DNA from 4 places in the Neomoorella glycerini genome. Region 1 is predicted to be linked to each of the others. Evidence: riboswitches for the same ligand, from Rfam matches in the RefSeq annotation. Region 1 holds a riboswitch; each other region holds the start of a gene.

Evidence for each region. Region 1 has a riboswitch for cobalamin ahead of cobK (precorrin-6A reductase). Riboswitches for the same ligand answer to the same signal wherever they lie in the genome.
Region 2: another riboswitch for cobalamin. It lies ahead of MGLY_RS16990 (ribonucleoside triphosphate reductase); the one in region 1 lies ahead of cobK (precorrin-6A reductase).
Region 3: another riboswitch for cobalamin. It lies ahead of cobU (bifunctional adenosylcobinamide kinase/adenosylcobinamide-phosphate guanylyltransferase); the one in region 1 lies ahead of cobK (precorrin-6A reductase).
Region 4: another riboswitch for cobalamin. It lies ahead of MGLY_RS16280 (ABC transporter substrate-binding protein); the one in region 1 lies ahead of cobK (precorrin-6A reductase).

What each region holds. Positions count from the first base shown of each region.
Region 1 is NZ_CP046244.1:2,989,372-2,997,017, reverse strand. It holds gene MGLY_RS18620 (xanthine dehydrogenase family protein molybdopterin-binding subunit) at 1-381, shown strand, start outside; gene MGLY_RS18615 (xanthine dehydrogenase family protein molybdopterin-binding subunit) at 374-1,378, shown strand; gene MGLY_RS14975 (5'-deoxyadenosine deaminase) at 1,375-2,700, shown strand; cobalamin riboswitch at 2,737-2,929, shown strand; gene cobK (precorrin-6A reductase) at 3,369-4,160, shown strand; gene MGLY_RS14965 (energy-coupling factor ABC transporter permease) at 4,174-4,953, shown strand; gene MGLY_RS14960 (energy-coupling factor ABC transporter substrate-binding protein) at 4,953-5,240, shown strand; gene cbiQ (cobalt ECF transporter T component CbiQ) at 5,241-6,008, shown strand; gene MGLY_RS14950 (energy-coupling factor ABC transporter ATP-binding protein) at 6,082-6,936, shown strand; gene MGLY_RS14945 (hypothetical protein) at 6,991-7,431, opposite strand.
Region 2 is NZ_CP046244.1:3,412,084-3,419,729, reverse strand. It holds gene MGLY_RS17010 (FAD-dependent oxidoreductase) at 1-2,516, opposite strand, end outside; gene MGLY_RS17005 ((Fe-S)-binding protein) at 2,524-3,738, opposite strand; gene MGLY_RS18945 (MerR family transcriptional regulator) at 3,854-4,159, opposite strand; gene MGLY_RS16995 (MerR family transcriptional regulator) at 4,395-4,778, shown strand; cobalamin riboswitch at 4,879-5,044, shown strand; gene MGLY_RS16990 (ribonucleoside triphosphate reductase) at 5,153-7,237, shown strand; gene MGLY_RS16985 (anaerobic ribonucleoside-triphosphate reductase activating protein) at 7,259-7,646, shown strand, end outside.
Region 3 is NZ_CP046244.1:2,832,753-2,840,398, forward strand. It holds gene MGLY_RS14170 (regulatory protein RecX) at 1-232, shown strand, start outside; gene rny (ribonuclease Y) at 521-2,017, shown strand; gene MGLY_RS14180 (hypothetical protein) at 2,165-2,692, shown strand; gene MGLY_RS14185 (TIGR00282 family metallophosphoesterase) at 2,741-3,526, shown strand; gene MGLY_RS14190 (PHP domain-containing protein) at 3,623-4,465, shown strand; gene MGLY_RS14195 (translation initiation factor 2) at 4,514-4,780, shown strand; cobalamin riboswitch at 4,810-4,983, shown strand; gene cobU (bifunctional adenosylcobinamide kinase/adenosylcobinamide-phosphate guanylyltransferase) at 5,071-5,688, shown strand; gene cbiD (cobalt-precorrin-5B (C(1))-methyltransferase CbiD) at 5,719-6,816, shown strand; gene cbiE (precorrin-6y C5,15-methyltransferase (decarboxylating) subunit CbiE) at 6,806-7,456, shown strand; gene cbiT (precorrin-6Y C5,15-methyltransferase (decarboxylating) subunit CbiT) at 7,443-7,646, shown strand, end outside.
Region 4 is NZ_CP046244.1:3,256,748-3,264,393, reverse strand. It holds gene MGLY_RS16290 (hypothetical protein) at 1-165, shown strand, start outside; gene MGLY_RS16285 (ISLre2 family transposase) at 508-1,938, shown strand; cobalamin riboswitch at 2,201-2,394, shown strand; gene MGLY_RS16280 (ABC transporter substrate-binding protein) at 2,736-4,094, shown strand; gene nikB (nickel ABC transporter permease) at 4,094-5,032, shown strand; gene MGLY_RS16270 (ABC transporter permease) at 5,029-5,862, shown strand; gene MGLY_RS16265 (ABC transporter ATP-binding protein) at 5,876-6,826, shown strand; gene MGLY_RS16260 (ABC transporter ATP-binding protein) at 6,813-7,646, shown strand, end outside.

The DNA.
Region 1 (7,646 bases):
GACAGCGGCGCCTATTCTTCCTGGGCCCCTAACGTTTTGCGCAAAGCGGCCATCCATGCCACCGGTCCTTATGTCATCCCCAACGTCAAGATTGATGCTTACGCGGTCTATACCAATAATCCCTTTACCGGCGCCATGCGCGGGTTTGGTGCCACCCAGCCGCCCCTGGCTTACGAAAGCCAGATGGATGAACTGGCCAGCCGCCTGGGGATCCATCCTTTTACAATCCGCTGGCTCAATGCCTTCCGCCAGGGGGATGTAACTGCCACGGGCCAGGTCCTGGAAAGCAGCGTCGGCCTGACGGCAACCATGCTCCAGGCGGCCCGGGCCGCAGGCTGGTCGCCGCAAGAGTTAATACCGGGAGGGAAGCAAGATGAGTAAAAAACGCGGTATTGGTATGGCCTGCTTTTTCTACGGTACCGGCTACGGTAATGGTTTTCCCGATGTCTCAACGGCTACGGTAGAAATCCACGATGACGGCACGGCCACCGTCCGCACCGGCGCAGTAGATTGCGGCCAGGGTTCCAGCACCGTCCTGGCCCAGATTGCTGCCGAGGAGCTGGGGGTGCCCTATGAATGGGTAACAGTAATCACCGCTGACACCGATACTACCCCCGATGCTGGCACGACGGCGGCCACCCGCCAGACCTATGCTTCCGGCAATGCCGTTAAAACCGCCTGCCGCCAGGCCCGGGAAGTCCTTTTTGAGTACACCCGGACCCTCTTAGGGGTTAATACCATTGCCGGCCTGGCCGCCAGGGAGGGAATAATTTACGTCAGGGGTTATCCCCAGAAACAAATAACCTATCCCGAAGCTGCCACCCGGGCCCGCCTGGCCGGCTACCGCCTGGTAGGGCAGGGGACCTTCGTCACCCATACCACGGCCGTTGACCGGGAGACCGGCCAGGGAGCTCCCTACTGGCCCTACGCCTTCGGCACCCAGATTGCGGAAGTGGAAGTGGATACGGAAACAGGGGAGGTGCGGGTTTTAAAGCTCTTCGCTGCCCACGACGTGGGCCGGGCAGTAAATCGTCTCGGGGTAGAGGGGCAGATTGAAGGCGGTATCGCCCAGGGCCTCGGTATGGCCTTGCTGGAAAAGGTCCACCTGCAGCAGGGCCGGATCGTTAATAATTCCTTTTCTACCTACCTGATACCTACTACCCTGGATATGCCCGAGGTTCAACCCCTGATTGTGGAAACTTATGAACCCACCGGCCCCTATGGCGCTAAAGGAGTGGGCGAACCCGCCACCCTCCCCACCGTACCGGCCATTATCAATGCCATTTATAACGCCGTGGGAGTTCGCCTTACGGAGTTACCGGTTACACCGGAAAAAATCCTGGCCGCCCTGCGGGCAAAAGAAGGAGAGGAGCAATGAGTATTTTAATCAAGAACGGCATCCTGGTCACCATGAACCCCAGGAGGGAAGTATTCCAGGGGAATATCTATATTGAAGACGACCGCATCGCCGCCATCGGCCGGACGCCGGCCACCGCCGACCGGATCATCGAGGCTACGGGCCAGCTGGTCATCCCCGGCCTCATCCAGCCCCATATCCACCTCTGCCAGGCCCTCTTCCGCGGCCGCGCCGACGACCTGGAACTCCTGGACTGGCTGCGCCTGCGTATCTGGCCCCTGGAAGGAGCCCACGATCCCGAATCCCTTTACTACTCAGCCCTGCTGGGCATCGGTGAACTCTTCCTTAGCGGCACCACCACCATCGTCGACATGGAAACCGTCCATCATACCGATGCGGCCATGGAAGCCATCTCTCAAAGCGGCATCCGGGCCATTACCGGCAAAGTGATGATGGATTTTGGCGAGGACGTCCCGGCCAGCCTTAAAGAAATAACTGCGGCCTCGCTAAAGGAAAGCGTAGACCTGCTGGAAAAGTGGCACGGCTACGACAACGGCCGCATCCAGTACGCCTTTGAGCCCCGCTTTGTGGTTTCCTGCACCGAGGAATTATTATTGGAAGTCCGGGATCTCGCCCGCCATTACGGCGTTAAAATCCATACCCATGCTTCGGAAAACCGGGGTGAATGCGCCCTGGTGGAAAAACTCCACGGCCGGCGCAACGTCCTCTACCTGGACGATATCGGTCTCACCGGCCCCGACCTCATCCTGGTCCACTGTATCTGGCTCAGCGAAGAGGAGAAGGATATCCTGGCCCGTACCGGTACTAAAGTAGTTCACTGCCCTTCCTCTAACTTAAAGATGGCTTCCGGTATCTGCCCGGTACCGGATCTCCTGAACCGGGGAACGGTGGTTTCCCTGGCCGCCGACGGCGCGCCCTGCAATAACAACCTGGACGCCTTTATGGAAATGCGGCTGGCGGCGCTGATCCAGAAGCCCCTCCATGGTCCCACCACCATGCCGGCACCCCTGGTCTTTGAAATGGCCACCCTGGGCGGGGCCCGGGCCATGGGCATGGAAAAGGACATCGGCAGCCTGGAAGTAGGGAAGAAGGCCGACCTGGCCCTGGTTTCCCTGGAGGGCCTCCATACCCAGCCGGCGGACGGCGTCGACGTCTACACCCAACTGGTCTACCAGGCCAGAGGCTCAGACGTTACCCTGACCATGGTTGACGGCAAAATCGTCATGGAGAAAGGTGAACTGAAGACCATAGATGCCGGTGAGGTACGGGAGAAAGCCAATAAAGCGGTCTTGCGCGTTTTGCGAAGGGCCGGGCTGGCTTAGCTTCCTGCCAGATTTACGTTAAAACCCCTGGACATCATATCCAAGTTATGATAAAATAGTTTTGAAATGAATATGTTCCAGGCAAATCAGGGAAGTCAGTGCAAGTCTGACACGGTCCCGCCACTGTGAGGGGGAGCAAGGCGCCATAAAGCCACTGGGTAATACCTGGGAAGGCGGTGCCGGAGCCGTGATCCCGAGTCAGGATACCGGTTGCCTGGAAACCTTTACCCCTACGCCGGATAGGGGGTGGTTGGCCAGAGTATGGCAAGCAAACCCTCTGCTTCTGTAGGAGCAGGGGGTTTTATGTTGTTCCCAATGCCGCAACCTCTTCGCGGCGTCGCGGCAACTGACCTGAAGAACGAAGAAGGTTAGCAGCAGCAGCATCGTTTATTTAAATTGCATACAGAATGGGTGCACGGTCTCGAGCAGACCGGGCTTAAATCCAGCCGCCGGTAGGGGAGAGGTTGCGCAAAACGCCGCCTGGAAGCGGGAACTTGTAGCAACCGATGATGCTCTGCCAATAGGCCAGCCTGTCCTGATGCCACCAGGGGCTCAACCCGGGGAGGTGGTGTATTTAGGCATGCCTGTTTAGCGGCACCACCGGTTTCCCCGGCAAAGCAGCCGGGGATTTTTAGTTTCAACAGGGAGGACGGCGCGTTTTGATTTTAGTGGTAGGTAGTACCGGTGAGGGAAGGCAGTTAATCCGCAGCCTCCGGCAGGCAGGCTATCAAATTGTTACCTGGACCGACAGTGCTTATGGCGAACAACTGGCCCGGCAGGATGGTGCAACGTTAATATTAACAGGTCCCTTAACGGAAGGTAATTTAGCCACCCTGGGGGGTAGCAGGCAACTGGAAGCAGTCATTGACGCCACCCTTCCTTATCCCAACCACCTATCCCGGACCCTGGAAGCCTGGTGCCAAGAACAACAGCTATATTACCTGCGCTTTTTACGGGCAGAAACAAGGTTGCCGGACGACAGCCTCATCTACCAGGTGGCAACCTGGGAAGAAGCCGCCCGGACTGCCGCCAGGTTGGGGGAGACTATCTTTTTAACTACCGGTACTAATAACCTGGAAGTGTTCGTCAAAAACCCCCTGCTTAAAGATAAACGCATTGTGGTCAGGGTATTACCTGAACACCGGGTAATTAAAAAATGCCAGGACCTGGGCTTGACGCCCCGCGATATTATCGCCATGCAGGGGCCTTTTTCTAAAGAAATGAATAAAGCCATGTTTAAAGCCTGTAAGGCCGGTGTTATCGTCACCCGGGACGCCGGCCCGGCCGGCGGTACCGAGGCCAAAATTGCCGCCGCCCTGGCGCTAAAAATACCGGTAATAGTAATCAAGCGGCCTTCCATTCAGTATCGTTACCCTGTCTACACAGTTTCCGAAGCCGTCGCCCTGCTGAAAAAGATCGCCCCTCTTAAAAAAGATGACCATTCCGATTTTCAAAACTAAGGGGGTACATACGATGTTCCGCCGTACAACGTGGTTAACCATGTATCTTCTCCTGGCTATGGCCGTCCTGGCCCGGCCGGCCTATGCCATGCATATCGCCGAGGGCTTCCTGCCCTTCAACTGGGCCGCCTTCTGGTTTGTCGTCGTCCTGCCCTTCTGGTTCTGGGGCCTGCGGTCCATCCAGCAAACTGTAAAAAGCAATCCCGGCCTGAAAATGCTCCTGGGCCTGGCCGGCGCCTATACTTTTGTCCTGTCGGCCCTGAAACTCCCTTCAGTAACCGGCAGCTGTTCCCATCCCACCGGGGTGGGTCTGGGGGCCATCCTCTTTGGTCCGGCAGCCATGAGCATCCTGGGGGGTATCGTCCTCCTCTTCCAGGCCCTTTTGCTCGCCCACGGGGGCTTGAGCACCCTGGGTGCCAATACCTTCTCCATGGCCGTCGTGGGGCCTTTTGTGGCCTACGGCCTTTACCGCCTGGTAAGGCGGCTGGGTGGATCGCTGCCCGTAGCCGTCTTCCTGGCCGCCACCCTGGGCGACCTTATGACCTATGTCACCACTTCCCTGCAGCTGGCCCTGGCCTTCCCGGCCCAGCCCGGCGGGGTGCTAGCGTCTATGCTGAAATTCATGGGTATCTTTGCCGTTACCCAGTTACCCCTGGCCATTAGCGAAGGTATCTTAACCGTCATCGTCTTTAACTTGCTGGCCACTTATAATAAAAACGAATTGCAGGAGCTATCTATTTTAGATGAGAAGGCCCTGGCGGTGGGAGGCCGCAACCTGGAGGTGCACAAGTAATGAGTAGCGCCCAGAAAAATCTCTTCTTACTCCTGATCGTTATCCTCCTGGCGGCGGCACCCTTTTTCCTGCACCGCAGCGCGGAATTTGCCGGTGCCGACGACCGGGCCGAAGAGGCCATTACCCAGATCCGTCCCGATTATGAACCCTGGTTTAAACCCGTCTGGGAGCCCCCCAGCGGAGAAGTGGAGACCTTCCTTTTTGCCACCCAGGCCGCCATCGGCAGCGGTATTGTTTGCTACTTCCTGGGTTACAGCAAAGGCAAGAAACATCGGGAGCAAAAGTAAATGTTCAGCATTGACCAGTATGCCTATAGCAACCGGTTGAAGAACATCCACCCGGGGGAAAAAGTAGCCTTTGCCCTGGTAACCCTCATGATCGCCCTGGTGGCGCCCCAGCCTTTAATCCCAGCCCTTATCATCGCCCTGATGGCCGGGGCTGCCATTGGGGTCGCCGGCATCCCGGCCCGTTTTTACCTGCAGCTTATCCTGCTGCCCTTTTCTTTTTTAGTCGCTGGGGTAGCCATGATCGCCCTCACCATTTCCAACCAGCCCCTGGCCGGTCTTAAGGGTGTGACCCTGCTGAACTGGACTTTGGGCTACACCCCAGCCGGCATGTACCTGGCCGGGAAAATTTTTCTCAAGTCCCTGGGAGCCGCTGCCTGTCTTTATTTTCTTTCCCTAACAACACCCATGGTAGATATCCTTACCGTCCTCAGGCAACTGCGCCTCCCGGCCCTGCTGGTGGATTTAATCAGCCTGACCTACCGCTTTATCTTTGTCCTGCTGGCGACCGTAAACGACATTTATACCGCCCAGGCTTCCCGCCTGGGCTATGCCTCCCTGCGCACATCCTATCATTCCCTGGGCCAGCTGGCAGCCAACCTTTTTATCAAGACTTACCGCCGCTCCCAGGAATTATTTACCGCCCTGACGGCACGGGGCTACGATGAAGAGTTGCGCGTGCTGGAGGTTATTTATCCTTTCTCCTGGCCCTTTTTATACCTGGCCACCATCTTTGACCTGGCTTTAGTTATTTTAATGCTGCTTACATAATACCGGCCGTCTTCAGGCCGGCTCCTCCTCGTGTCTTTTTGACCCCAATCAATGCCGACTGGAGGTGGACCTTTTGGCCGCCCTTTTAGAAGCAGAGAGGGTTTCCTTTACTTACCCTGACGGTACCCGTGCCCTGCAGCATGTTACCTTGAGCATCCCTGAAGGCAAGAAAATTGCCGTCCTGGGTCCCAATGGCGCCGGCAAATCAACCCTTTTCCTTCATTTTAACGGCATCTTAAGGCCCCAGGAGGGGTGTATCTACTTTGCCGGGGCCAGGATTAATTACAGCCATAAAGCCTTAACAGATTTACGCCGGCAGGTGGGCATCGTCTTTCAAGACCCCGACAGCATGCTCTTTTCGGCCAGCGTCCGCCAGGAAATTTCTTTTGGACCATTAAACCTGGGCCTGGGCAGGGAAGAGGTAGGGCAAAGGGTTGAAGCCGCCATGGCGGCAACGGGTATCGCCGGCCTCCAGGATAAGCCAACTCATTTCTTAAGCTATGGCCAGAAAAAGCGGGTGGCCATTGCCAGCGTCCTGGCCATGGAACCCAGGGTCATCATCTTTGATGAGCCGACGGCCTACCTGGACCCGCGCTCAACCCGGGAGGTCATGGCCTTGCTGGCAGATATCAGCCACCAGGGAAAGACGATTATTTTATCCACCCATGATGTAGACATAGCCTATACCTGGGCCGACTATATCTACGTCCTGGCCCGCGGCCAGGTAATCGGCGCCGGGACGCCGGCCGAAATCTTTAGCAATACGACCCTCCTGGAAGCTGCTGATCTAGCCCGGCCCTGGCTGCTGGATGTTTATGAAGACCTGAAAAATAAAGGCTGGCTGCCGGCAACGGCGCCAGTCCCCAAAAATAAAGATGAGCTCCTGGGCCTCATTCCTTATCGTTCCAGGTCTAAATTGGCCATTTAAGTTGGTCCACGGCCCGGGTCGTAAAACAGTCTCAGGAACTTTGAAGTGTTGAGTTCAGTCATTTGCATCCCTGGGCGTTCTGATTTTTTTCGCCGGCAAAAGCTGTAAGGTGGCCATCTGGTTGCGCAGGCGAATATTTTCCTTGAATTCAATCAGGATCGACAGGATCTCATGGAGGAAGGGACTGCCAAAGGTAGACATCAGGCCTACAGCCACCATATTAATCAATGAATAAAGACCAGGATAAGCAGCTTTCAAGCCGACAAAGGCATTCAGTCCCAGCAGGGCAAAGACATCAATCGCGGCCAGGCCGGCCAGGAGGGCGGCGATAACGGCGTTAAATATAATTACCCATAGCTCCCGCTGTTTTTCCTCCCGGGGATCATCCCTAGGCTCCCCCAGCCAGGGCCAGCGGGCCTTGACCTGGTCGGTAATGCCTTTGGCCGCGGCAAAGACCGCGCCAATAACAGTGAAGAAGCGGCTGAGATCTTCCATCTGCATTCCCCCCTTTCACCGCGCAGTTCCATTATATCCTATGCTGTTTGCCGGCCGGAGGCCATTAGGGGGGATCCATTTTCATACTCTCCCGGCAGCATGATTACTGCAGCGGCATGATAAAAGACGCTTAAACCGCAGCCATTAAATGTGACTTAAGTAAGAAACCCGCACCCTCCCCGTACCATCTCCGCTCCATCTCCGTTTTTAGAACT
Region 2 (7,646 bases), 420 kb from region 1:
GCCAGCCCGCAGGTGAAGATGCCTGGCACCGGCGTCTCAACAGTCTTTAATTTGGGATGGCTGGTAGCCAAGAAACCATTCTCGTCCTGGGGGATGTGGCATAAAGACGCCAGGCACCAATTCTCCGCCCGTGGCTCCATCCCGGTTGCCAGCACCAGGAGATCGGCCTCAATGACAATTTCTTCGCCCAGGATGGGATCGTCAACCCGGACTTGTACCTTGCCCTCTGGTCCTGCTTTCTTTGCGGGCACCGTTACTTCCGGCGGCGCTTCCAGGTTATAACGCAGGAACAGGATGCCCTGGGAGCGGGCGGTCTCGTACCACTGCTCCTGCAGGCCGTAGGTCATAATATCCCGGTTGAGGACGTATACAGCGACTTCCGGGTTGATTTTCTTGAGTTCCAGGGCATTTTTTAAAGTCGCGCTGCAGCAGATCCGGCTGCAGTAAGGATGGGAGCTATCGCGGGAATCTACGCATTGGATAAAGACGACCTTTTGCAGGCTGTCCAGTCGCCGGCTCCTGGTTTTAAGCAGGTCTTCTAACTCCAGACCGGTAATTACTGCCGGGTGCTGGCCGTACAGGTGCTGCCGGGGCTTCTTTTCTGCGGCACCGGTGGCAATAATAATTACGCCGTGCCGGATGTTTTCCTTTCTCCCATCTGTTCCTTCTATCTCTGTAGCAAAACTTCCCGGCCGGCCGCTTATGGCCCTGACTTGAGCGTTCAGGTGGATATGGATGCGGGGGTGTTTGCTGAGACGCTGGCTTAGCTGGGCCAGATATGCCTTAACATCGGCGCCCTGTAAGGTGTACTGCAGGCGCAGGGCATTACCACCCAGTCGTCCCTCCTTTTCTACCAGGTGGACTTCAAAATCCAGATCGGCCAGGGTAAGGGCGGCAACCATGCCGGCCACCCCGCCACCGATAACCAGGGCGGCGGGTGTTATTGACCATTCCTCCACCATGCCGGCAGGAGCAGTCAATGCTCTGGCCGCTGCCATCCGCATCAGGTCCCTGGCTTTTCTGGTAGCGCGATCTTTCCGGCCACTGTAAATCCGGACCGCATGATCCAGGACATTAACCACCTTTGCTACGTTGCCCGGCAAGCCAGCCTGCCGCAAATAAGTGTTTACCAGGGGTTCCAGGGCACGCGCACTGCAGGCGGCTACTACAATCCGGTTTAAGTTGTGTTCCTTTATGGCCCGGCGTAATTGTTCGCCCGCCCCCCCGGCGCAAAGGGATAATCTTTCCACCCAGGCAACCCCGGGCAAGGAGCGGCTATATTCTTCCAGCTCCTTTAAATCCAGGCCGGCAGACAGATGGTCACACCCGCAGACAAAGACGCCGGTCCGCGGCGGGATACTATTGCCGCCAGGAAGTGAAACCAATTGTATTTTAGGGGGCAGGGAACTCCAATAAAATAAACCTGCTTCTTTTAACCAGGAAGCGCAGGCAGCGGCGGCGGCCGAGCCCTGGGTGACGGCGTCGATTACGTCGCAGGGGCCGCTAAAGGCCCCGGCGACAAATACTCCCTCCCGGGTGGTGGCCAAGGGAGAAAGGGCAGGGGACTGGCAGAAACCATAGGTATCGACCTTAATGCCCAGCCTGGCAGCGAGGTCCCGGGCGCCGTCAGGCGATCGCAAGCCGGTAGCCAGTACTGCCAGGTCAAATTCTTCGACCCGGGCCTGGCCGCTTTCCGGGGCATAGCGAATGACCAGCCGGGGATCTCCTGGAGACTGGATAATGCTGTGAATGCGGGAACGAACAAGCCTTAACCCGTATTCCCGCCGGGCCTGCTCCAGATATTCCTGGTAAGTTTTGCTGTAGGTACGCAGGTCCATGTAAAATAGGGTTATTTGTGGTAAAGGGAGTTTCAAAGCAGCAGCGGTCTCATAAAGCATCAGGGCCTCCTTCAGGGCATACATACAGCAGACGGCCGAGCAGTAAGCCACTCCGTTGGCAGGATCGCGGGAGCCGGCACACTGGATGAAAGCCACCCGTTGCACCGGCTCTTTGCCCGGGGGACGGTGCGGGTACCCACTGTTAGCCAGCTGTTGCTCCAGTTCCAGGCCTGTCAAGACACCGCTATAACGGCCATAACCGTAACGGGCGTTTAAACTAGGGGGTAAATATTCCTCATAACCGGGACAAAGGATGATGGCAGCCACATTGATGGTTTCTTCCCGGCCCTGCCGGTTAAGCTGGAGACAAAAATGGCCTGCTTTCCCGGTTAAGTTTTTAACTTCAGCACCGGTCAAGAGGGCGATTTTATCTTCCCCAGCCAGCCTGATAAAGTGCGGGGAGCGTATACAGAAGAAACCATTCCAGGGCGTCAAAGCGCAGGCGCTGCAGTCGTTGGTGGGAAAGGTCTTGGGCAAAATAGCCAGCTTACCGCCCGGCCGGGCAGCGCGTTCTACCAGGATTACCTGGTGGCCGAGGCAGGCCAGGTCCAGGGCCGCCTGGACTCCGGCGATGCCTGCTCCCAATACGGCTACCGGCAACGAACCATTTTTATCCATCAATACCTCACTCCTTGCCATTAATTACGAGAGCGTCGGCTACCAGCTCGACTATGTTTTTCGCCTTAACATCGAGGTGATAATGACGGCACAAATCGTTCAATTGGTCAACGCAGTTATGGCAGGGAGTGGCGATAATCTTTGCTCCCGTGCGCTGGATCTGTTCTATTTTCACCTTTCCTTTAGCCATCCGTTCCTGGCCAAACTCGCTCAAAGAGAGCAGGCCGCCACCGCCGCCGCAGCAGTAGTTATTCTCACGGTTGGGTGTCATCTCCCGGAAATCTGCTACCGCCGCCTGCAATACCTGCCGCGGTTCTTCAAAAATGCCCTCCTTGCGGCCCAGATTGCAGGGATCGTGATAGGTTACCGGTTCGCTGTTGCGGGAGGGGTCAAGGCGGATACGGCCGTCTTGCAGGTATTCGGCCATGAGCTGGACGATACTGCGCACGCTGAAGGGGAGTTTGTGCCCCAGCCACTGCTCCGGCCCCCAGCGAATGGCGCGGAAGGCATGGCCGCACTCGGTCATGATCAACTCCTGGCAGCCAAGGCGCTCCACCTCATCGGCCAGGCGCTGCACCAGGATAGCGCCGGCTTTGTCGTCCCCGGAGAAAAGGGCGTAGTTGGTCGCGTCCCAGTAGCGGCTGGAAAGGGTCCAGCTTTCGCCGGCGGCATGGAACACTTTGGCCGCCGCCAGGATGGAGAGGGGGAAGAACTTCGCTTCCCGCGGGTTGATAACGTACAATATCCTGGCGTCCTTCTTATCAACGGGTATTTCCGCCTCACTGCCGAACTCCGCCTGGAGCTCTTCCTGCATCCAGTCCAGGGTGTCGAGGTAATCCTCCTGGCTGATCCCCATATTATTGCCGGACTCTAGAGCCAGGTCTACCACTTTCTGCAGGTTTACGGGGACGCGGCCTTCTGCCGCCAGTTTCGACCGCACGGCCCGGACCAGGTCACCCATATTCACACCCACCGGGCAGTAGACTGTACAGCGGCCGCACATGGTGCACAGCCAGATCATATCTGACGCCAGGAGCCGGTCTTCCATCCCCAGCAGGAGCAGGCGCACCATTTTACGGGGGTCTACCGGTGCGCCGATGTTGCCGGCAGGGCAGCCGCCGGTGCACACGCCGCAGGCCAGGCAGGCCTGCAGGCTGGCCCCGCCCATGGCCCGGGAGATTTTTGCAGGGCCAGGCACTTCTGCAGCCAGCAAAATGGACATAAACAACACTCCTGTATAAAATTTAATGAATGGTGCTAGAAGTTAAAAAACGGATATTTCCTTGCCTTGTAACCCTGACTATACTTTCCGGTGGAACTGGTAGCCAGTCTTGATGTTATGGGACCTGTCCCGGGCAATACCAGTTTTTCTTTTGCCAGCAAGGACGCGCCCCTTCATGTGGCTCTTTTAGAGGGGTGCTTATACATTTACCGTCCTGCCAGCAGGGGTAAAAGGCGAGATAATGGGGGAGGTTTGCAAGCCGGCAGTGCTTGCCATCAAGGAGGCGCTTAATAAACATTAACCGCTGTAAATCCAGTTCCGAATAGCAGCGCCGGCCGTTTTTTCTCGTGGGAACGACCAGTCCCTTTCGTTCCCAGCGACGCAGGCGGTGGGGAGAAATATCTAAGACCTGGATAACCATACCGATGGGATACACCGGCCTTCTTCGCCCCGCTTACTATTGATCTTACTTATATCATATTTCTTGAACATAATCATGTCAATAAACTTATAAAAAATATTACAGCAAAGTTATTTAGATATAGCAAAAATATGTTCTCAAAAGGAGAAAAGCGATACTTGATCTGGGATGATAAGTTAACGTAAAATAAAACTGTAAATAATTATAACCTGATTGTTAAGCGAGGCGGCTTCCCATGCCGGAACAAATGTTATATACCATCAGCGTGGTCGCCGATTTACTGGGCATACAGCCGGGCACCCTGCGGGTCTGGGAAAGACATAAACTCATCCAGCCCGCACGCAAGAACGGGCGGCGCCTTTACTCAAATAATGACTTGAAACGGCTGCGCTTCATTCAAAAGCTCATCGATAAAGGCTTTAATTTAAACTCCATCAAACACTACCTGGCTTTTTATCCTTGCTGGTTATATGAGGACTGCCCGGCCTGCTCCCGTAAGACTGAACGCATAGGGTGCGCCAAGCCATGCTGGAAGGAGGAAGGGACTTACTGCCAGATCTCCTTTGACGATCCCTCCCTTTGTAATACATGCCCCCATAGAAGCCGGGAAATAAAGTAATTCCAACAGGAAAAAATAGCTCCTGGTGAATAAAAACCATTATTGACCAGGGGAGATAGTTATAACGGCAGGAATTTGCCTCTTCTTTGTCGAACATTACCAGAAAACGATTCTCGCGGGTGCCAGGGAAGCCGGTGCAAGTCCGGCGCGGTGCCGCCACTGTGAGGGGGAGTACCTGCTAAAGGAGCCACTGGGGTCTAAACCCGGGAAGGCAGCAGGGAGCGTTGAACCCGAGCCAGGAGACCTGCCCGTGGGATTGCACCGTTAAACCACGGCCATGGTGAAGGTGAGGTAAAGGGAGAAATTTACCCCAGCTACGCAGGCGTGGTTGGGGTTTTTAATTCAGGCAGGCGAAAGGAGATTAAAATTTTATCATGATACCCAGGAAGATCATCAAGCGCGACGGCCGGGTAGTGGACTTTGACGAGGAAAGGATTATCAATGCTATTTACAAAGCGGCCCTGGCTGTCGGGGGCCAGGACCGCCGCCTGGCTAGCCGGCTGGCCAACCAGGTGACGGCCCTTCTAGCGGAAAAATTTGTCGACAGGCTGCCTACCGTCGAAGACGTGCAGGACCTGGTAGAAAAAGTATTAATTGAGAACGGCCATGCCCGGACGGCCAAGGCCTATATCCTTTACCGGCAACAACATGCGGAATGGCGGGATTTCCGCCACCTCCTGGTTAACGTGCAGGAAATGGTCCAGGGCTACCTTGACGGCCAGGACTGGCGGATTAATGAGAACAGCAACATGAATTATTCCCTCCAGGGCCTCAACAACCATATCATTGCTGCCGTCAGTTCCCGGTACTGGCTGGAAAAGGTCTACCCGCCGGCCATCCGCGAGGCCCATGAAAGGGGCGATCTCCATATCCACGACCTGGGGTTGCTGGCGCCCTATTGCTGTGGCTGGGACCTGGCCGATCTGCTGGAAAGCGGCTTTGCCGGCGTGGGGCAAAAGGTGGAAAGCGCGCCGCCCCGGCATTTCCGGACGGCCCTGGGGCAGATAGCCAATTTCTTTTATACCTTGCAGGGGGAAGCCGCCGGGGCCCAGGCCTTTTCCAGTTTCGACACCTACCTCGCTCCCTTTATCCGTTACGACGGCCTGGACTACCGGGAAGTCAAGCAGGCCCTGCAGGAGTTTATCTTTAACCTCAATGTGCCCACCAGGGTGGGCTTCCAGACACCCTTTGTCAACCTGACCATGGATGTGGTCGTGCCGCAGGTTTTAGCCGGCGAGCCGGTCATTATCGGTGGCGAGCGGCGCGAGGAATGCTACGGCGACTTTCAGCAAGAGATGGACTGGCTGAATATGGCCTTTTGCGAGGTGATGATGGCGGGGGATGCCCGGGGCCGCATTTTTACCTTCCCCATACCCACGTACAACATCACGCCTGATTTTCCCTGGGAAAGCCCGGTGGCAAACAAGATCATGGCCATGACGGCCAAATACGGCATCCCCTACTTCGCCAACTTTATCAACTCCGATTTAAAGCCCGAGGATGTCCGCAGCATGTGCTGTCATCTGCGACTGGATCACCGGGAACTCAAGAAACGCGGCGGCGGACTTTTCGGCGCCAACCCTCTTACGGGGTCGTGCGGCGTGGTGACCATAAATTTGCCGCGCCTGGGTTACCTTTCCGCAACTAAAGAAGAGTTCTTCAGCAGCTTAAAGGCGAAGATGGACCTGGCAAAGGAAAGCCTGCTCCTCAAGCGCAACATCCTGGAGAAGCTGACGGAGCAGGGGCTTTATCCTTACTCCCGGTTCTACCTGCGGCGGGTTAAAGAACGCTTCGGCAGGTACTGGGAGAACCATTTCAATACCATCGGCATTGTCGGCATGCACGAGGCCCTCTTAAACTTTTGGGGGAAAGGCATAGACACCCGCGAGGGAAGGGGCCTGGCTTTGGAAATCCTGGACTTCATGCGTTCTGTCCTGGCCACCTACCAGGTGGAAACCGGCCAGCTCTTCAACCTGGAAGCCACGCCGGCGGAAGGCACTTCTTACCGTCTGGCCCGGCTGGACAGGCGCCTTTATCCTGATATTATCACTTCCGGTGCCAACGAACCGTATTACACCAATTCCACCCACCTGCCGGTCGGCTACACCGACGACGTTTTTACCGCCCTGGAGCACCAGGACGAGTTGCAGCTGAAATACACCGGTGGCACGGTCTTTCATGCCTACCTGGGGGAAAGGGTGACTGATACCGCCACCTGCCGGCGTTTTCTGCAGACGGTGATGCATAATTTCCGCCTGCCGTATTTAACCATTACGCCTACCTTCAGCATCTGCCCCGAGCACGGGTATCTTTCCGGCGAGCAGTGGACATGCCCGGAATGCGGCCGGGAGACGGAGGTCTGGAGCCGGATCGTCGGCTATTACCGGCCGGTAAAGAACTGGAATAAAGGCAAGCAGGAAGAGTTCCGGGAGCGGCGGAGCTTCCGTCCTGTCACCTGATGTTTTAAGGGGGCGGTACCCATAACCATTAGAGGCATCCAGTTAACGAGCCTGGTGGACTTCCCCGGCGAGGTCTGCACCACCGTCTTTTATGGCGGGTGCAATTTCCGCTGCCCCTGGTGCCACAATGCCGACCTGGTGCTACGTCCTTTTACTTTGCCGGAAATCAGCCCTGAGGAGGTTTTAAACCTGTTGAGTCGGCGCCGCTCCTGGGTGCAGGCCGTTTGTATAACCGGAGGAGAGCCAACCCTGGCGCCAGGCCTGGAGGAATTTATCCGCTCCCTGAAATCCTGCGGTTTTAAAGTCAAACTGGATACCAACGGCACGCACCCGGGAATTCTGGCCAGACTACTGACTGATGGCCTCCTGGACTACGTGGCCATGGACGTGAAAGCGCCGCCGGGGAAGT
Region 3 (7,646 bases), 160 kb from region 1:
CCTGGCGGAAGGTATAGTAGGCGACCTGTTTCCTCCAGAAGCAGAGCTGGCGGCGGCCCGGGAACTGGCGGGGAAATATTACCGGCGCCAGGGAGAAAGTGCCGATCATTATTACCAGCGCTTGGCCCGTTTCCTCTGGCAGCGAGGTTTTAATGGCCATGTAATTCGCCAGGTACTGGGAGAGCCGGCTGAAGAAGATAATTATATTGACAGTAATGATTTAAACCTATAAAATTATTGTGGGAGAAACTAGGTGTAGGATCACCACCATTACCCTTAATTTATAGATTTCACTACCGGGTTTAGCCTGGATGGAATATAACTCTTCTGACCTGAAAATAGATAGCAGGGCTGTATTTTTGGGTCCCCAACAGGCGTATGTAAGTCCTGGTTTTGAACCAAAGAAGGGGATATGTGGTTGGTGTGCCTAACTTCAAGCCGAGTTTCGACTCGGCTTTATTTTATGAAGGGGAGGTGAAGAACAATCCTGTATATCCTTTATGCCCTGATAGCTTTCCTGGTGGGTGCAGCTGGCGGTTATGCCATCCGCAAGTACCTGGCCGAGGCCAAAATTGTTTCGGCCGAGAAGGCTGCAGCCACCATTATCGAAGAAGCAAAAAAAGAAGCCGAGGCTAAAAAGAGGGAAGCGGTCCTGGAAGCCAAGGAAGAAGCCCACCGCATCCGTAATGAAATAGAGCGGGAAAGCCGGGAACGGCGCAATGAACTCCAGCGTTTCGAGCGGCGCCTGATGCAGAAGGAAGAGGCCCTGGACCGCAAGACCGAAGCCCTCGAACGCAAAGAGGCTAGCCTTCACCGGCAGGAAGAAGCTGCCCAGAAACTGAGGGAAGAATTGGAAGAGCTGCGCCGCCGGCAGGTCAGCGAACTGGAACGCATTTCCGGTTTGACGATCGAAGAGGCCAGGGCCATCCTGCTGCAGAGTGTTGAGGAAGAAGTAAGGCATGAAGCAGCCATGATGATTAAACAAATTGAAACGGAAGCCAAAGAAGAAGCAGATAAAAAGGCCCGGGAAATTATTACCCATGCTATCCAGCACTGTGTTGCTGATTATGTAGCCGAGGCCACGGTATCGGTGGTGAATCTACCCAGCGATGAGATGAAGGGGCGCATTATCGGCCGCGAGGGCCGTAACATTCGCGCCCTGGAAACCCTGACGGGTGTCGATCTCATCATTGATGACACACCGGAAGCCGTTATTCTCTCCAGCTTCGACCCTATTCGCCGGGAGGTGGCCCGGATTGCCCTGGAAAAATTAATTATCGATGGGCGCATCCACCCGGCCCGGATTGAAGAAATGGTAGAAAAGTCCCGGCGGGAACTGGAGCAAAAGATCCGGGAAGAAGGGGAGCGAGCTACCTTCGAAGCCGGCATTCATGGCCTGCATCCAGAGCTGGTGCGCCTGCTGGGTAAACTTAAATACCGCACCAGCTACGGCCAGAATGTCCTTAAACACTCCCTGGAAGTAGCTTTCCTGGCGGGGGCCATGGCTGCCGAACTGGGGGCCGATGTCCAGCTGGCCAAGCGGGCCGGGTTGCTCCATGACATTGGTAAAGCCGTTGATTTTGAAGTTGAGGGACCCCATGTCACCCTGGGGGTTGAACTGGCTAAAAAATACCGGGAATCCCCGGAGGTAATTCATGCCATTGAAGCCCACCATGGCGATGTGGAACCGCGCAGCATTGAAGCCGGCCTGGTCCAGGCCGCCGATGCCATTTCGGCAGCCCGGCCGGGAGCCCGGCGGGAAACCCTGGAGGCCTATATTAAACGCCTCGAGAAACTGGAAGAGATTGCCGATTCCTTTGCCGGCGTAGAAAAATCCTATGCCATCCAGGCCGGCCGGGAGATCCGGATTTTAGTTAAGCCCGACAAGATCGATGACGCCATGGCCGTCCACCTGGCCAGAGAGATCGTCAAAAAGATTGAAAAGGAGATGGAATACCCGGGCCAGATTAAAGTGGTGGTCATCCGCGAAACCCGCGCTGTTGATTATGCCAAATAATTTTATGGCAGGGAGGGTAAAAGTTTTTCCATCCCTGCCATTAAATTTTCATCATTAAAGGCGGACAAGGCAAGCAGGAATTTGCTTTTGGGTGCAGAAGTAGTGTCTTATTTGGTGGTAACATCTTATACATAAAGTACGGGGCAGGTGTTTACCTTGAGCCTGAAGTACAAACATGGCGGCGAAGTATCTGACAGTATTGGTCTTCTTATTTCCATCCTGGTACGTTATCCAGAAGTAGGTACCATTAACTATGAACCCAAAGACCAGGTTTTACGCTTTACCTTTATGATGGCCCAACCTCTGGCCGGGGAGGCCATCCAGCAGTTCGAAAAGAAATTCCGCAAGTCCCTGGAAGTATATAACTACCTGGAAGACCGGGAACCGAAGGTTATCAATCTGAAATATACACCCTATGACCAGTTAATGGCCCTGGAGGTACAACGGGATGTAATTACCCTCTCCCGGGATGAAATTGACCTCATTATCGCTCTGGTCCGGGAGGAATTTGGCGCCAGCCTGGTAGCGGAGAACAATGATAATATCATGGAAGAAGAGCTTATGATCCAGGAAGAGTTAATTGACCGTATGCTGGAAAGTGTCCGGGGTACCGTCCCGGAGCGCCAGCTAATTGCCTTCCGGGAAGAAGGCCGGGTCATGGTGTTTAATAAATAGACGCGGGGCAATAATAATATTTAAGGCAAATTGAGGGGAGCTTTATTTTTGCGGGTTTTAATGATCGGCGATGTGGTAGGGCGGCCGGGCCGTAAAGCCGTCCGGGAACTCCTGCCACCTTTGCTCCAGGAACACCGGCCGGATCTGGTGGTGGCAAACGGCGAAAATGCTGCCGGCGGCAATGGTATTACCCCAGATATTGCTGGTGAACTTTTTGCCGGTGGCATTGATATCTTAACCATGGGCAACCATGTCTGGGATAAGCGTGAAGCTATGACCCTCCTGGAGGAGGATGAGCGCATTGTCCGGCCGGCCAATTATCCTGCCGGTACCCCCGGCCGGGGCTATACCCTGGTAAAGGCTAAGGAAAACCTGCAGGTAGGAATTATTAATTTATCGGGGCGGGTGTTTCTAGCACCCCTGGAGTGTCCTTTTCGCCTGGGACGCCGCCTGGCTGAAGAAATCGGTGCGCTAACCCGCATCATTTTAGTAGACTTCCATGCTGAAGCAACTTCGGAAAAGGTTGCCCTGGGCTGGTACCTGGACGGCCTGGTAAGTGCCGTCATCGGGACCCATACCCATATCCAGACGGCTGATGCCCGGGTCCTGCCCCAGGGGACGGCCTATATTACCGATGTAGGCATGACCGGCCCCAGGGATTCTGTCCTGGGGGTGAAGACAGAGCTTATCGTTAAAAAATTTCTTACCCAGTTGCCGGTGCGTTTTGAAGTAGCTGGTGGAATTATTCAGTTGGAAGCTGTCCTGATAGATATTGATCCCGGTACCGGCCGGGCAACCGCTATCCAGCGGTTGCAACACTATGGGCCGGCATAAGTTAACCATCAAACAACGCTAAAAAAGCCTGCTTACCGGTAAGGAGGGCAGGCTTTTGTGTTACAATAACTAGCAAAAGATTGGAGCCGGGTAAAGATGGCAGCTGATTTACATACCCATACTACGGCCTCCGACGGCCGGCTGTCACCCACTGAACTAATCAGCCTGGCGAAGACAAAAGGGTTAACGGCCCTGGGTGTTACCGACCATGATACGGTAGCCGGCCTGGCAGAGGCACTGGCTGCCGGAAACAGTTATGGCGTTAAGGTAATTGCCGGGGTCGAACTGAGCACCGAATGGGAAGAAGGGGAGATCCATATCCTGGGTTATTATATCGACTGGCAAAAGGAAAGTTTGCTGGCTTTCCTGGAAACAATGCGCCAGGCGCGTTACCGGCGTACGGCCAGGATGGTAGGCCGGCTTAAAGAGCTGGGTTATGATATTAGCATGGGTGAGGTAGAGCAGGAAGTGCGGGGCGAGGCCATGGGCCGTCCCCATATTGCGGCCGTTCTAGTTCGCAAGGGTTATGTACCATCGGTGGAGTTTGCCTTCCGAACTTTGCTGGAGCGGGGCCGGCCTGCTTATGTCCCGCGGGCCAAAGTCTCACCTGCCCGGGCTGTGGAGGTAATATTAAAGGCTAGAGGGGTTCCGGTTTTGGCCCACCCGGGCATAAGCCGGGCCGATGGTCTTATTCCTGCCCTGGTGGGCAGCGGCTTGCAGGGTATTGAAGCTTACTATCCCCACCACGATGCCGCTGCCACCGGGCGTTACCTGGAACTGGCATCACGGTATAACCTGGTAGTAACCGGCGGGTCGGATTTCCACGGCATAGTTGATAGCAGCCATGCCGACCTGGGAGCCTGCCAGGTGGGCACAATCGAACTGGAGCAATTACAGAGGCGGGCCGAAAAGATTAAAGCTCAAGCGACTAAGGTTTGACTTCCGGGCATATATTTTAGCAAACTAATAATGAGGGGGGTGGGGCCGTTGGCTGGCAATGATGCAGGTGCCCTTTACCGGCGCATTCAAGAGCTGGAAAGCAAGGTGGAACAATTAAGGGTCAGCCGGCGTGTCCTGATGCGCCTGGTGGAAAAAAGCGAAGCCGAAAAGTGGGAACTGGTAAATCGCCTGCGCCAGGAAAAGGAACAGATCCAGCTCCGCAACCGGCGCTACGCCCGGGCCATCTGGGAAAAGAATAAAGAGCTGGTTTTGCTCACCAATAAGCTCCAGGGTCTATCGTTGCCCAGGGCTTGACTGATAGGAGGGGACGATTTATACTATAATTAACTTAATAGGGAACAGGTGCCTGACAGGTTAAAAGGGAATCAGGTGTAAATCCTGAGCGGTCGCGCCACTGTAACCGGGGAGCCTGCTTCAAGGCCACTGGTATTATACCGGGAAGGCGAAGCCAGGCAAGGAGCCGGAGCCAGGAAACCTGCCTGTTCATTTCACCCTCGCGTTAAGGGGCCGCAAGTTAGGTTATGTAACTCCAGCTACTTCGTGGGGGGCTGGAGTTTTTATTTTAGGATTTAGGAGGCCATACCTTGGGATACGGCTCGTTAATCATGGTAACCGGGGGTGCCAGGAGTGGCAAAAGCCGCCTGGCCGAAGAGCTGGCTGCTGCCGGGGGCGCAAAGGTAGTCTACCTGGCCACGGCTACCGTGGGCGATGCAGAAATGGCTGCCCGGGTGGACATGCACCGGCGCCGGAGGCCGGCCGGCTGGCAGACGGTAGAAGTTCCCCTGGCCGTAACGGAAGCCGTAGCCAGGGAAGGCCAGCGTGCCGGTACCATCATCCTTGATAGTCTGGGCATGTGGATTAGCAACCTTTTGAGCCAGGAAACAATTGAAGCAGAAGATAGCTGGGAAAAAAATATAGCGGCTATAGAAGCCATCATGGTTAAAGTCAGGGAACTGGCGGTCGTAGCCTGGCAGGTACCGGCGCGGGTAATTATTGTTACTGAAGAAGTGGGAATGGGACTCATTCCTCCCTATCCCCTGGGCCGGGTTTTCCGGGACCTCCTGGGCCTGGCCAACCAGGAGATAGCCAGCCGGGCCGACCGGGTCTACCTGGTGGTGGCGGGGCTGCCCCTGGTTTTAAAGGATAATAAAAGGGACGCTGCTGCCGGGGAGGAATTTCCCCGGAAATCCACAGGAAACTAAAGAGATAAACGCTGCCTGGAGGAAAAATCGTTGCAGAAGGAATTACGGCGGGGCTATACCACAGGTACCTGCGCGGCAGCAGCAGCCAGGGCGGCGGCCCTGGCTTTATGGCAGAAGCAGCTGGTGCGGGAGGTTACCCTTACCCTGCCCCGGGGAGAAAAGGTCACTCTACCGGTTACTGTCCATCATGGCCCGGACTGGGCCGAAGCCGTGGTGTTTAAAGACGCCGGTGATGACCCTGACGTTACCCACGGGGCTGCCATCCATGTCCGCGCCCGGAAAACTGGCGGGGGATTGACTTTACGCGGCGGGGCCGGCGTCGGGACAGTAACCCGCCCCGGCCTGGCCATACCTCCAGGGGAACCGGCCATTAACCCTGTTCCCAGGCAAATGATTACCGCGGCAGTAGCCGATGTAACCCCGCCCGGCCAGGGCCTGGAACTGGAGATCAGCATCCCCGGTGGCGAAGAACTGGCCCGGCGGACCCTCAACCCCCGCCTGGGGATTGAGGGCGGTCTTTCTATCCTGGGCACTACCGGCATTGTCGAACCCATGTCCGAAGAGGCCTACCGTACCTCCCTGGTACCCCAGATTGATGTCGCCCTGGCTGCCGGCTGGGAAACCCTCATCCTGACCCCCGGCCGCCTGGGGCAACGCCAGGCCGAGGAACGCTATCATCTACCGGCTACGGCCATTGTTTTAACCAGCAACTTTATTGGCTACATGCTGGAGGCCTGCGCCGAGCGCGGGGTGAAGCAGGTGCTCCTGTGGGGGCATGGCGGCAAGCTCATCAAGGTGGCAGGAGGTATCTTTTATACCCACAGTCGCCTGGCCGATGCCCGCCAGGAAATTCTGGCCGCCTGGGCCGCGGCGCGGGGGGCATCCCGGGAAGTAGTCCAGCAGCTTTTAGAGGTAACTACAGTTGAGGCTGCCCAGGAAATTATCCGCAACCATGGCCTGGGGAGGGAGTTCTGGGACTCCCTGGCGGCCCGGGCCAGCCAGCGGTCGGAGGCCCTTGTCCGTGGAGAACTCACAGTGGGCACGGTTATGCTAAACCTGCAGGGAGAAATTATAGGCTGGGATGGGATGGCCCGGCAAATACTGGAGGCGTGGGGTCATGGGAGCTGAAGGCCGGTGGCTGACCGTCATCGGGGTTGGACCCGGCAACCAGGAATACCTGACGCCGGCGGCCCGCCGGGCTGCGGCTGCGGCCGAAGTACTTATCGGTGGCCCCCGGGCTTTGAGCCTTTTTCAAGATTTGGAGTGCGAGAAAAGGGTGATCACTGGCGACCTGGAAGGATTACGTTCCTTTCTGTTACAAATACGCGGCCGCCCGGCGGCTATACTGGTATCAGGGGACCCCGGCTTTTACAGCCTCCTCTCGTGGCTCAAGCGCCAGTTTCCCGGAGAAAAAATTAACGTTATCCCCGGTATCAGTTCCGTCCAGCTGGCCTTTGCTCGCCTGATGCAGGGCTGGGAAGATGCCACTTTCCTGAGCTGCCATGGACGCTCCCTGGAGATCCTGGAACCATACCTGCCCCGGCTGGCTGCCGGGAAAGCGAGGCTGGCCATGTTGACCGGCGGGGCTAACACACCGGCAGCTATAGGTAAATACCTGGCCGACCACGGCCTCGCCAGGATAAAGTTGTGGGTGGGTACCGACCTGGGTAGCGATCAGGAGCAAACAATCTGGCTGACGGCAGCCGAACTGGCCCGGCAGCCCTTAACCAGGCCCGGGGTGGTGATAGCCGGTTATGAACCGGATTAACTGGCCCTACAGCACGCCGGGGATACCTGACCATTACTTTAGCCGCAGCCAGGTCCCCCTGACGAAAGAGGAAGTCCGCATCCTTACCCTGGCCAAAGCCCGTTTGGGTCCGGGTATGATCGTTTATGATGTTGGCTCTGGAACCGGGACCCTGGCCGTTGAAGCGGCCAGGCTGGTGGCTCCGGGACAG
Region 4 (7,646 bases), 270 kb from region 1:
AATATCTTGACACTACATACGGAAGCCCTGGTGGAGAAAGTTCGACAATTGGGCTTCAGGGGAACCCTTAAGTTCCTCCGGGAGACTTGGAGCAACCCCTGGATTGATCGCGACCAATTGTTGGCTCTCTGCACTAAGCCGCCCAGAATACGCTTGGCCTTTTGAAACTTTAATCTCTGCGTCAGCGACAACTTAATTCTTTACCTTCAAGTAGCTTATAGCCGCTTACATAAAGATGGCTTGCTTTGCTGTACTCAATTTTACCCCTCTTTTTTCCTGTTCGGAGCTTTTTTATCGTTTATAGAGGGTACCTACCTCCCCTTTTTGAGTTCTCACTGTTCGTTCGCCTGATTTTGGTCCCTGAACTTTGTCTTTATATATTTTCATGCGTCAGCACTGTATCAAAACGTTAGTGTAAAATTACAGTAGGCAGGAGGAAAAAGGAGCAAAAAAGAGAAAAGAGACCTCACAAGAAGAAAAACACCGTAAAAGGAGTGAGGTCTCTTTATGGTAAACGGTAATACCAGTACCGCTACCATCTTTAGTTTATTAGATGGTATCGAGAATTTCAACACTCTAGAAGAAGTTATCCTGCAAATAGCCAGGCGATTATTGGTAGCCGTACTGGAAGCCCTGGATGATGCCCTTATGCCAGCAAAACCCAAGAGATATAGGATAGCTGGCTTCCGCTACCGCACAATCACCTGCCTGTACGGGGATATAACCTTTAAGCGCCGACTATATGTCAAAGCGACGCGCAAAAAGAAAAGAGGCGAGGGAAGGTTTCTGTTAGACGAAGCCCTGAACTTACGCCAAGGAAAGCGCCTGACAGGAAGACTGCTCAAATTAGCCGTATCGCTGGCAACCCGGTTACCCTTCAGGCAGGCAGCGGAAATAATGGCCGAAGCAGGGATGGGCCAATTAAGCCATATGACCATCCATAGCGAAGTAAAACGAAATGGACTGGAACAAAAAGGACTGCAAGAAGCCCTGCGCAACAAGCTATTCGTGAGCGGGGAAGAGCCCCAAGGCAAAAAGAAAAAAGTACCGGCACTATTTATCGAAGCCGATGGCATAATGATTCCCCTGCAAAGGAGCAAGCAAGAGCGGATAGAAGTAAAAGTAGGAATAGTATACGAAGGGTGGATAGAAAAAGGGAATGCCCGGCATCTCAAGAACCCGCGGGTAGTAATGGGCATCTATGAAGATGGAGAACAATTTTGGGAAGCCCTCACCACGGAAATAGCCAGGTACTACGAGATAGACGAAAAAACAATATATGTGGTCAATGGCGACGGAGCCAGCTGGATCCAGAAGACAGCCAAAGAACAGTTACCAGGAGCCATTGTACAATTGGACCGCTACCACCTCCACCGGGATATAAGGCAGGCTTATGGGAACGAAACAGCGCGAGGATTAATGGAGATTTTAGCCAAAGGTCAAGAGCAGGTCTTTTTGGACACCATGGAAGCACTCATAGAAGAAGCACCGAACCGCAAAAACAAGCAACAACGCCAAAAAGTATATGACTACTGTCAAAGATATCGCGATAACCTGTTAGATTACCGCTTGCGGTTACCACGACAACTGGAAGGGCTAAAGTTATACGGGATGGGCGTAGCCGAAACAACAGTAGACAAAAAAATAGCCATTCGCATGAAAAAGAGGGGAATGAGCTGGAGCGAAGCAGGAGCAACGGCCATGGTAGCATTACTTATGCTCAAAGCCAATGGAGAATTAGCCGCATGGCTAGAAAAGAAGATGCCACAAGTAGAAAAGAATCCCGTTAAAGTAATAAAAGAAAAGAAGATAGTTAAAGAAGACGTAGAAGCATGGTTAAGGAAGAGAGTACCAGCCCTTGTTGGCCCTGAGGCGGGAACAGATTGGGTTAAATATACCTTGAGGCAACTAACAAGAATTAGTGGAGCTATATTCTAACCCCTTTTCCGGCTTAATTAGAGCAGGCAGTAATTCGCGAAGCCTGTCAAGGTCGCCGTAGGCGGCCGCAGGCTTTAACCTTGACAGGCGCAGAGAATTACTGCACAATACTCCGGAGCCGGAAAAGGTGTTGGATATATATGGGATTTTTATGTGAGGTCTCTTTTTGCCTACTACATCTTGACACGTACTATCAAAACCCTGACCGTAGACAAACGTCATCAATCATGCTAAACTTAATATTAAATTTATTAAATTTATGTATATCAGCTGAGGAACGGGTGCTTTTACCTCGAGGGGTAAAAGTTAAAAGGGAAGCCGGTGCGAATCCGGCGCGGTCCCGCCACTGTAAAGGTGAGGAGCCCCACCCATGGGTCACTGGGCTTTTATAGCCTGGGAAGACGTGGGGTGCCAATGAACCTGAGCCAGGAAACCTGCCTGTTGCCCTTTGCCTGACCAACCTGCGCGGATAGGGAGGTGAGTTTTTATTTTGCATTTTTGCCGGCAGGAAAACATGGATTTTATGTTGCTTTAAAGAACCTTAAAAAGGAGGATTGCTATTTATGCATAAGTGGTCTAAATCAATTTTTTATAGACCTGCTAAAAGCAGTAGTTTAGTTGTATTGATGATTCTTTTTTTAATTATAAGCCTTCCCTTGTTTATCTCTGGTTGTACACGGGAAAGCAAAGAAGTTACTGCAGAAGTTGTTCTGGCCGCTCCACGTGACCTTGCGCCCGGAGCTAAAGACCCTTATTATACTAGCTCTATTCTTCATGTTTGGGAGCCACTTATTACCTTGGATAATCACGGGCAACCGGCGCCGTGCCTGGCCGAGGCCTGGGAGATGTCCCGCGATGGCCGGGAATGGACGTTTAAGCTCCGCCAGGGCGTAAAGTTCCATGATGGCGTTGCTTTTGATGCCGATGCCGTTATTGCTAATTTTAATCGTTACCAGAAGATCAGCCCGCGGACATCGCCCTTTTATTCATTTAACATCAAAGAAGCTTATCCGGGGTTGAAGCAGGTTGTTAAAATTGATACTTACACCGTGCGCCTCACTTTCGAAAAACCCCAGCCCACTTTGCCTTTCAGGATGGTTAACTTTTATAGTGCCATTTTCAGCCCACGTAATTTTAATGATAACGGCGACTTTAATAGCCTGCCGATGGGTACAGGTCCGTTTAAACTGGTAGAACATAAAAAAGACCAGTATGCTTTGCTGGAAGCATATGAGAATTACTGGGGCAAGGCGGCCAAGACAAAACGCATCCGGGTGAGAGTGATACCGGAACCCGAAACGCGGCTGGCGGCGCTTAGAGCGGAAGAAATTATGGGGGTAATGGATCTGGGAGCCATCCAGCCTGCCCAGGCCAGGGATTTGCTCAAGGACAACCGTTTTGCCGTGTCTTCCGCCCCTTCAACTATTACCCATTATATAATGACCAACGGCACCAAGCCGCCTTTTAACGATGTCCGTATGCGCAAGGCTTTAAGCCTGCTGGTTGACCGGGACTTTATTGTAAAAGAGTTATATTATGGTTACGGCACGCCGGCAGGCAGCATGCTCAGCAACGCTTCTCCTTTCCATTCGGACCTTAAACCCGAGTACAACCCGGAAGAAGCGAAGCGGCTCGCCCGGGAAACCCTGGGGAATAAGAAAGAGAAAGTAGTAGTGATAATTCCCACCTATGCCCTGGACCGGTATCCTTATAAAGCCCAGGCAGAGCTAGTCCAATCTTACTTAAAACAGCTTGGCCTGGATGCCGAAATCCGGGTGCTGGATGGGGCAGCCTTTAACGAAGCTATGAAAAAGGGAGATTATCATATTGCCTTACGTATTCAAGGGCTCCCCAATGGTGAACCTGATACCCTTTTCCGCTGGTTTGCGACGAGCAAAGGGGCTTCCAACGTAAACTATAGCTTGGGATATAACAATCCCGAGGTTGACAATTTGATAGCAAAGGCTGAACAGGAACTGGATATTAAACGACGTAAAGAGATTTATAATCGTATCCAGGAAATAACAGCCAGGGAACTACCGATTATACCCCTTTTCTATGATGTTAACCTGATCGCTTACAATAAGCGCTTGCGCGGCTATGAAGCCGCTATTTACGGCACTACCTTGCCGGAAATGGAGCTGGCATCAAGGTGATGTATATTTTGCGACGCCTGGGGGCCGGTATCCCAACCCTTCTAGGAATAACACTTATTGCTTTTCTGCTGGGGGTAATCGCCCCCGGGGACCCGGCGGCAGAAGTCCTGCGGCTGGGCGGGATGACTGAACCTACCCAGGAGGAGATCCAGGCCATGCGGCAGCAAATGGGCCTGGATAAACCCTTGCCGGTACAGTATATGAATTGGGTAGGCAGGGCTTTGCAGGGAGATCTGGGAACTTCATATATGACCGGAAGGCCGGTGGCTGGCGAGCTTTTGAGCCGGCTGCCGGCTACTGCTTTGCTTGCCCTTGCCGCAGTTACTTTTGCCGTTTTGTTTGGCATCCCGCTGGGTGTCTTGATGGCGATTAAGAGCGACACCTTCATGGACCATCTGGGAAGGGCGGGCGCCCTTACGCTAACTTCTATGCCAGGTTTCTGGCTCGCTATTTTATTGATTGGCTTGACGGCCGAACGACTGCATCTACTCCCTACCAGCGGTTTCGGCACCTGGCAGCACTTACTTTTACCCGCTATAGTCCTCGGTGCCGGCACCAGCGCAACTTTAATGCGCTTGACCCGGGCTACTTTGCTGGACGTGTTGGGGCAGGACTATATCAGGGCCGCGAGGGCAAAGGGTTTATCATCAGGTGTTGTAGTTCTAAGGCACGCTCTTCCCAACGCGTTTATTCCTCTATTGACAGTAATTGGTTTAAACCTCGGCCATATCCTGGGGGGTTCGGTGGTGGTTGAGGTAATCTTTGCCTGGCCCGGTATTGGCCGCCTGGCTGTCGATGCCATCTTTCGCCGCGATTATCCAGTAATCCAGGGTTATGTTGTGTTTACGGGGCTAGTTTTTCTTTCACTCAATTTGATAGTAGATCTCTTGTATCGCCTGCTTAATCCTCAGGTCCGCCTGGGAGAGAGCGCTGAATGAAACGCAATCCTGCGGCTTTACTGGGTGCGGGGCTTTTGCTAACAATGATACTCGTCTCTTTGCTGGCGCCCTTGCTGGCCCCCTATGATCCAGTAGCCATAGACCCTGCTCACCGCCTCGCACCAGTGAGCAGGGAACATCTCCTGGGAACCGATACTCTGGGGCGTGATGTCTTGAGTCGCCTGCTTTATGGTGGACGTATTGCCCTGATCATGTCATTGGTGGCAGTCACCTGCACTATGCTGATAGGGATGAGCGTGGGCCTGGTGACCGGTTATTATGGGGGCATAATTGACGATATATTGACTGTAGTTATTAATATTCTGCTGGCTCTCCCAGGGTTGAGTTTGATGCTCGCAATTGCTGGCGTACTTGGCCCGGGCATAAACAGTTTGTTCATTGCCATGGTTACAACCTCATGGGCCGGTTTTGCCAGGGTTGTCCGCGGCGAGGTCTTACGCGTGCGTGAAGAAGGATATGTAGAAGCGGCCCGGGCTCTTGGAGCAAGCAGCACGCACATCATTCTTCGTCATATTTTACCAAACATTTTAGGCCCGGTGGTGGTCCTGGCCACCCTGCGCGTTGGCGGGTTCCTGCTGGCCGTAGCCTCATTGAGTTTTCTCGGATTAGGCATCCAGCCCCCCGCGCCCGATTGGGCGGTTATGTTAAACGACGGGCGGGCTTACTGCCGTAGCCGTCCTCTCCTTGTGATTGCCCCTGGCATGTGCATAGTGGCGGCGGCCCTTGGCGCCAATCTTTTAGGTGACGCCTTACGAGATTTGCTGGATGCCAGAAATGAACAGCATGGTAACTGGAGGAGCTTGGGATAAGGGAGGACGAGCATTGGGCTGCATCCTCAGCATACAGGACCTGAAAACAAGTTTTTATACGCGGAATGGAGTTGTCAAGGCCGTCGAGGGCGTAGATTTACATTTAGAAGAAGGTAAGACCTTTGGCCTCATCGGGGAAACGGGTTGTGGCAAGTCGGTTCTCGGCCTTTCCGTTATGCGCCTCCTGCCCCGGAATGCCCGGGTTGAGGGGAAGATTTTTTACCGCGGGCAGGATTTGCTGCAGTTCTCAGAAGGTCAAATGCAACGTTTAAGGGGAAAGAAAATCGCCCTGATTCCCCAAAATCCTGGATCTTCCCTTAACCCTGTTCTAAAGATAGGCATCCAGATCGCAGAGGCCCTCCAATTACACCACCGTTTGCCGCGAGAACAGGCTTGGGCGAAGGGAAGAGAAATTCTATCCTGGCTTAAACTTCCAGCCCCTGAAAATACTATGAGGGTTTACCCGCACCAGCTGAGCGGGGGGATGAAACAAAGAGTCCTGGCTGCCATCGGCATGACCGGAGCACCCGATTTGCTTATAGCCGATGAACCTACCAAGGGTCTGGACGCTGTGATACGCTCTCAAGTGGTGGCTGTTTTAAGCCAAATGGTTTCCCAGACAAAGGCGACCTTATTAGTTATTACCCATGATTTGAAAGTGGCTACCCGTTTATGCCAGCAAGTGGCAGTCATGTACGCCGGAGAAATAGTTGAACTGGGAACTGCGGAACAAATCTTTAATTCACCCCGGCATCCATACACCCGGGCTCTTCTAGCGGCTCAGCCTGTCAATGGCTTAAAACCTCTGGACGGTTTTAGTCCCAGCTTGATTAATTTACCTCCGGGTTGCAAATTTCATCCGCGGTGTGGTTATGCCAGAGAAGTATGCAGGCAGGAACATCCCCCTTTAATGGAAACCATAGCAGGAAATCTGGTGAGGTGTATGTTTTTTGATCAGGGTTGAGAACCTGACTAGAACTTATTGGGTAGGGACCTTTAAAAAGAAGCCATTGCAGGCAGTGGACAATGTTACTTTTTTTATTCGCCCGGGTGAGACTTTGGGCTTAGTGGGAGAAAGCGGTTGCGGCAAATCTACATTGGCACGATTAATATTAGGGTTAATCCCGCCTACCTCAGGCAAGGTGTTTTTTGATGACCTGGATCTCACTGCAATTGGACCCAGAGAGATACTGGCAATAAGGAAAAAAATGCAGATTATTTTCCAACATCCGGAATCAGCTCTTAATCCCCGTATGCGTATTTTTGATTGTCTGGCGGAACCTTTGCGCCTTCACCGTATTGTTATTAAAGGCTCGCTAGAAGAAAAGGAGCGGGTGGCAGAGCTGGTGGAACTGGTGGGGCTAAGCAAAGAACACCTTAACCGATTTCCCCATGAACTGAGCGGGGGACAGCTTCAAAGAGTCGTATTGGCCCGGGCTCTATCATTGCATCCCAGTTTTATCGTTGCTGATGAACCTACCTCTATGCTAGATGTTTCGGTCCAGGCCCAGGTGCTTAATTTGCTAAAACATGTTCAGGGCCTTTATAATCTGACCTATTTATTTATCTCCCATGACATTGAGGTGGTCCATTGCATGAGTAATAGGATAGCCGTCATGTATGGTGGAAAGATCGTGGAAATCGGTCCTGCGGACAGCGTATATAAAAACCCGCTCCATCCTTATACACAGCTACTGATCCGGGCTTTTTCTGATATAGGTGCAAGCATTTTGGAGCCTGGCACCAGACGATTTATTAAAACTTTTTTCGGTGGCTGCAGGTTT